One region of the Nocardioides ginsengisoli genome, then DNA from elsewhere that is predicted to be linked to it. Evidence: riboswitches for the same ligand, from Rfam matches in the RefSeq annotation. Region 1 holds a riboswitch; the other holds the start of a gene.
What was found. A riboswitch is a leader RNA that binds a small molecule or an ion and turns the genes downstream of it on or off. The one in region 1 is predicted to bind glycine.

Region 1 (3,344 bases):
GGCTGGACGCATGCGCGAGGTCGATGTCATGGGCGTGCGGGTGGAGATGCCTTCCAACCAGCCGATCGTGCTGTTGCGCGAGGTCTCGGGGGAGCGCTACCTCCCGATCTGGATCGGCGCCGTCGAGGCGACCGCGATCGCCTTCGCCCAGCAGGGCGTCGTCCCGCCGCGGCCGCTCACGCACGACCTGATGAAGGACATCCTCGCCGCCACCGGCAACGAGCTGACCCAGGTCAAGATCACCGACGTCCGCGACGGCGTCTTCTACGCGACGCTGGTCTTCGCCTCCGGCGCCGAGGTGAGCGCGCGGCCGTCGGACTCGATCGCGCTCGCGCTGCGCACCGGCACCACCATCTACTGCGCCGAGGACGTCCTCGCCGAGGCCGGGCTCGCCGCGCCGGCCGAGGAGGAGGACGAGGTGGAGGCCTTCCGCGAGTTCCTCGACCACGTCTCGCCCGACGATTTCGGGCCGGGCCAATAGTCTCAACCTCAGGTTGAGATTGAGGGTTTTTCCCGACACGCGGGGCGACATCTTTGACCGGTCCGAGGCCACAGCCGTACCTTGGAAGACGTCGAATGACAGCAGTGCAACGCGCCCCGTGGAGGACCCCGTGAACGAGCAGCAGCCTGAGAAGGTCGGTCAGGACACCGCTGCGGCGACCGCTGTCGCCGAGGAGCAGGGTCTGCTCTTCACCGACGACGTATCGCCGCTGCCCAGCGACCTCGGCTACCGCGGTCCGACCGCGTGCAATGCCGCCGGCATCACCTACCGCCAGCTCGACTACTGGGCCCGCACCGGCCTGATCGAGCCCAGCGTCCGCGGCGCCAAGGGCTCCGGCTCGCAGCGGCTCTACAGCTTCCGCGACATCTTGATCCTCAAGATCATCAAGCGGCTCCTCGACGCCGGCATCTCGCTGCAGCAGATCCGCACCGCCGTCGGCCACCTGCGCGAGCGCGGCACCGACGACCTGACCCAGGTCACCTTGATGAGCGACGGCGCCTCGGTCTACGAGTGCACCAGCAGCGACGAGGTCATCGACCTGCTCCAGGGCGGTCAGGGCGTCTTCGGCATCGCCATCGGCGGTGTCTGGCGCGAGATCGAGGGCACCCTGGCCCAGCTGCCCAGCGAGTCGGCCGCGGAGTCCACCGCGGACGCCGACGCGCCGGTGGCGGGCGACGAGCTCGCAGTGCGCCGTGCGGCGCGCAATGTCGGCTGAACCGCCGACCCCACTGGCCGACTGACGAGCAGGAGCCCGCGCACGCGGGCTCTTGCTGTTAGTCTGGACCTGCTGTTGATGCTGCACGGGAGAGTCCAGACTCCTTCGTGATGCTGGCGCCGAAGGGGCAATCCCTCCCCGGAACCTCTCAGGCGCAAGGACCGTGCAGAGCAGGCAACTCTGAAGTCGCGCTGGTGCGACGACAGAGGGGGAGGCTTCGATCATCCGATCCCAAAGGAAGCCACCCAGCCCATGAGCGCACCCTTCGTCAACCGTCACATCGGCCCCGACGACAGCCAGGTCGAGTCGATGCTCGACCGCCTCGGCTACGCGTCCCTCGACGCCCTGATGGAAGCGGCCGTGCCGAAGTCCATCCGGTCGACCGACCCGCTCGGCCTCCCGGCCGGCGTCAGCGAGGAGACCGCCGCCGCCGAGCTCCGCGAGCTCGCCGGCGCCAACGTCCCGGGCGAGCCGATGATCGGTCTCGGCTACCACGCGACCGTGACGCCGGCCGTCATCCGACGCAACCTGCTCGAGGACCCGAGCTGGTACACCGCCTACACGCCGTACCAGCCGGAGATCTCGCAGGGTCGGCTCGAGGCGCTCATCAACTTCCAGACGATGGTCGCCGACCTGACCGGCCTCACCACCGCCGGCTCGTCGCTGCTCGACGAGGGCACCGCCGCGGCCGAGGCCGTCGCCCTGGCGTTCCGCGCCAACCGCAAGGCGAGCGGCCCCTTCGTCATCGACGCCGACGCGCTGCCGCAGACGCTCGACGTCGTCCGCACCCGCTGTGAGGGCATCGGCATCGACGTCCTCGTCGCCGACCTGAGCGAGGGCCTGCCCGAGGGCGACGTGTCCGGCGTCCTCATCCAGTACCCCGGCGCCAGCGGCCGCGTGCCGACCATCAAGCCGGTCATCGACGCCGTCCACGAGCGCGGTGGCCTCGCCGTCGTCGCCGCCGACCTGCTCGCGCTGACCCTGCTCGAGGCGCCCGGCGCGCTCGGCGCCGACGTCGTCGTCGGCTCCGCGCAGCGCTTCGGCGTCCCGCTGTTCTACGGCGGCCCGCACGCCGGCTTCATCAGCGTCCGCGAGGGCCTCGAGCGCCAGCTCCCCGGCCGCCTGGTCGGCGTCTCCGTCGACGCCGAGGGCCGCCCGGCCTACCGGCTCGCGCTGCAGACCCGCGAGCAGCACATCCGCCGCGACAAGGCGACGTCCAACATCTGCACCGCGCAGGTGCTGCTCGCCGTGACCGCCGGCATGTACGCCGTCTACCACGGTCCCCAGGGCCTGCGCGAGATCGCCGGCGACATCCACGAGCTCGCGGGCCGCGCCGCCGCGGCGCTCACCAACGCCGGCCTCGAGCTGGTCAGCGACACCTTCTTCGACACCATCCAGGTGCGCGTGCCCGGTCGCGCCGCCGACGTCGTCGCGGCCGCTCGCGCCGAGGGCGTCCACCTGCGCCAGGTCGACGCCGACACCGTTGGCATCGCGTTCGGCGAGACCGCCGACGCCACGACCCTGGGGGCGCTGCACACCGCCTTCGGTGTCACGCCGGCCGAGGCGACGCCCCTCGCCGGCCTGCCTGCCGACCAGCGGCGCGCGACCGAGTTCATGACCCACCCGGTGTTCAACACCCACCACAACGAGACCTCGATGCTGCGCTACCTGGCGCGGCTCTCCAACCGCGACTACGCGCTCGACCGCGGCATGATCCCGCTCGGCTCGTGCACGATGAAGCTCAACGCGACCACCGAGATGGAGCCCATCTCGCTCGCCGGCTTCGCCAACCTGCACCCGTTCGTGCCGGCCGCCGACGCCGACGGCTACCGCCGGATGATCGACCAGCTCGAGGAGTGGCTCGCCGTGGTCACCGGCTACGACCGGGTCTCGGTGCAGCCGAACGCCGGCGCGCAGGGCGAGTTCGCGGGCATGCTCGCGATCCGCAACTACCACCGCGCCAACGGCCAGGACCAGCGCGACGTCTGCCTGATCCCGTCGTCGGCACACGGCACCAACCCGGCGTCCGCCGTCATGGCCGGCATGCGCGTCGTCGTCGTCAAGGCCGAGGACGACGGCACCGTCGACCTCGACGACCTGCGCGCCAAGTGCGAGCAGTACTCCGAC
Region 2 (3,344 bases), on a different contig from region 1:
TTGCGGTTGTAGAAGGGGAGCCCGACGATCTCGGCGTCCTCGAGGGTGCCGCGCAGCGACACGGCGAGGCGGGTGCCGACGGCCGCGAGGGACGGCGGCACGTAGGCCATCGCGATCGGCCTCTCCAGCGTGGGGGACGGCGACCCGCTGGTGACCTCGCCGACCTCGGCGCCGGTGGCCGGGTCGACGACGGCGTAGCCGGCGCGGGGGGAGCGGCGGCCCGACGAGACCAGCCCGACGAGGACCCGCTGCGGGCCCTCCTCCTTGCGCCGCGCGAGCGCGTCCTGGCCGACGAAGCCGTCGGGCTTGTCGAGGACGACGACTCGGCCGAGGTTGGCCTCGAAGGGTGTGATGTCGCGGTTGAGCTCGTGCCCGTAGAGCGGCATGCCCGCCTCCAGGCGCAGCGTGTCGCGGCAGGCGAGGCCCGCGGGGATCAGGCCGTGCGCCTCGCCGGCCTTGCTGAGCGCGGCCCAGATCGCGGCGGCGTCGGCGGGACGGCAGTAGACCTCGAAGCCGTCCTCGCCGGTGTAGCCGGTGCGGGCGAGCAGCACGTCGATGCCGGCGAGCGTGCCCGCGTCGATGGCGTAGTACTTCAGCGACGGCACGTCGAGCTCGGTCAGCTCGGCGACGATCGCCGCCGAGGCCGGGCCCTGGACGGCGAGGAGCGCCCACTCGGCGGAGGTGTCGCGGACCTCGACGTCGTACTTCTCGGCGCGGGCGGCGATCTCGGGCGCCACGACCGCGACATTGCTCGCGTTGGCGACGACCATGAAGTGCTCGTCGGCGAGGCGGTAGACGACCAGGTCGTCGATGATCCCGCCGTCCTCGGCGCAGATCATCGAGTAGCGCGCGCGGCCCACGCCGATCGCGGACGGCCGGCCGACCAGCGCGAAGTCGAGGGCGGCGCCGGCGCCGGGGCCGGTCAGCTCGATCTCGCCCATGTGGGTGAGGTCGAAGAGCCCGGCCTGGGTGCGGACGGCGCGGTGCTCGGCGGTCTCGGAGCCGTAGCGGACCGGCATCTGCCAGCCCGCGAAGTCGGTGAACGACGCACCGAGCTCGCGGTGCACGTCGTGCAGCGGGGTGAGCCGCGGGGTCCCTGAAGGGGTCGTGGTCATGTGGGAGGCTTCCTCGTGGAGAGCACGGCTGACGCCGCACTCGTGGCTGGGTTGCCTCCCCGCTCTGTCATCGCTACCTGAGAGCTTCACCGTCCGGTCGGACGGCTTGCACCGTGGGTGCGGGCCGGTGGATCCGGTCCGACTTTCCAGAGTTCGCCTCGTCCCAGCGGTCAGGGGTGCCTGAGAGATTCTTGGGGAGATTTGCTCCTTCGGCGCTCCGTCCTCGTGGGTCGGAGACTCTCCCGCTGGGGTTCGAACAGCGCGATGTGGAGTTGTGAGGGGGAGCATACGGCATCCGGGCGTCCGCGCACGTACGATCTGCCGGTGCATCACCCCGACCCCGCGCCGCTGACCCGGATCGACCCCGACGAGCTGGCGATCACCCTGAAGGTCCTCGCGCAGGTCCCGCAGCTCGACCCCGACCACGACGACGTGCGCACCATGAAGCGCGCCGCGTCGTACATGTACAAGCTGATCAAGAAGCAGCGGCGCGCCGAGATCCGGATGGAGCGGCAGCGCCACGACCAGGACATCATCGAGCTCACGGCGACCGGGTCGAAGATGCGCATCGACGACGAGACCGCCGGCATCCCGCTGGTCTCGACGGCGAAGGGGGCCTTCGCGGGCGAGCTGCTCACCGCGCGCGGGTGCTACATCTGCAAGGAGGACTTCACCCTTGTCGACGCCTTCTACCACTGGCTGTGCCCGCGCTGCGCCGCGATGAGCCACGCCAAGCGCGACCAGCGCACCGACCTCACCGGCAAGCGTGCGCTGCTGACCGGCGGCCGGGCCAAGATCGGCATGTACATCGCGCTGCGGCTGCTGCGCGACGGCGCGCACACCACGATCACGACCCGCTTCCCGAAGGACGCCGTACGGCGGTTCGCGGCGATGGACGACTCCGCCGACTGGCTGCACCGGCTCAAGGTCGTCGGCATCGACCTGCGCGACCCCACCCAGGTGATCGCACTGACCGACGACGTCGCCGCCGACGGACCGCTCGACATCATCATCAACAACGCCTGCCAGACCGTACGACGGCTCCCGGGCGCCTACTCCCACCTCATCGACGGCGAGAACGCGGCCCTGCCGAGCGCGGAGTCACTGGGCGTGAAGGCGCTGCCCGAGATGGTCACCTTCGACCGGATCTCCGAGGCCCACCCGGCCGCCATCGCCGGCGCGCTGTCGACCACCGCGGTCGCCCACCACGACGGCGAGTCGGCCGAGGCGGCGCTCGCCGCCCACAACGCGGCGTCCCTGACCGCGCTCGCGCTCAAGGCCGGCAGCGCGTCGCTCGAGTCGCACCTCGCCGGCACGGCGATCGACGCGGGCGGCCTGATTCCCGACGTCCAGACCAACAACTCCTGGACCCAGGTGCTCGACGAGGTCGACCCGCTCGAGCTGCTCGAGGTGCAGTTCTGCAACTCGATCGCGCCCTTCCTCATCAACTCGCGGCTGCGCCCCGCGCTGCGGGCGGCCGTGCAGGCCGGCGCGCGCCGCGCCTACATCGTCAACGTGTCGGCGATGGAGGGGCAGTTCTCCCGTCGCTACAAGGGCGCCGGCCACCCGCACACCAACATGGCCAAGGCCGCGCTCAACATGATGACCCGGACCTCGTCGGGCGAGATGTTCGAGACCGACAAGATCCTGATGACCGCCGTCGACACCGGCTGGATCACCGACGAGCGGCCGCACCACGAGAAGCTGCGCATCGCCGCCGAGGGCTGGCACGCCCCGCTCGACCTGGTCGACGGCGCGGCGCGCGTCTACGACCCGATCGTGCGCGGCGAGGCCGGCGAGGACCTCTACGGCTGCTTCGTGAAGGACTACGAGCCCTCTCCCTGGTGATCCCTCACACACCGCACCTTGTGTTGCGGTGCGTCACGGGTGGACGATGCGGGACGCAGATCGCGCCAGCCACTCGGGGCCGGCGCTCACCGAGGAGGGTGTGCATGACCCAGGTGGAGGGCGCCCATTCGGCGCTGGATGCGGAGCAGGTCGGCTACAAGCAGACGCTCGGCCGACGACACGTCCAGATGATCGCGATCGGCGGCGCGATCGGCACGGGGCTCTTCCTCGGCTCGGCGTCGCGACTGCACAGCACCGGACCCGCGCTGCTGTTCAGCTACGCCTTCGTCGGCGTGATCGCCTACTTCCTGATGCGGGCGCTGGGCGAGCTGGTGCTGCACCGGCCGACGTCCGGCGCGTTCGTGTCCTACATGCGGGAGT

Region 2: it holds a riboswitch for glycine, as region 1 does, so the genes downstream of both, gcvT (glycine cleavage system aminomethyltransferase GcvT) here and gcvP (aminomethyl-transferring glycine dehydrogenase) in region 1, are expected to answer to the same signal.

Annotation. Positions count from the first base shown of each region.
Region 1 is NZ_BAABAC010000049.1:101,726-105,069, reverse strand. Features, by position in the region: gene AB4880_RS24155 (bifunctional nuclease family protein) at 11-481, shown strand; gene AB4880_RS24150 (MerR family transcriptional regulator) at 612-1,217, shown strand; glycine riboswitch at 1,294-1,391, shown strand; gene gcvP (aminomethyl-transferring glycine dehydrogenase) at 1,470-3,344, shown strand, end outside.
Region 2 is NZ_BAABAC010000003.1:204,907-208,250, reverse strand. Features, by position in the region: gene gcvT (glycine cleavage system aminomethyltransferase GcvT) at 1-1,115, opposite strand, end outside; glycine riboswitch at 1,170-1,272, opposite strand; glycine riboswitch at 1,273-1,370, opposite strand; gene AB4880_RS00990 (SDR family NAD(P)-dependent oxidoreductase) at 1,440-2,963, shown strand; gene AB4880_RS00985 (amino acid permease) at 3,068-3,344, shown strand, end outside.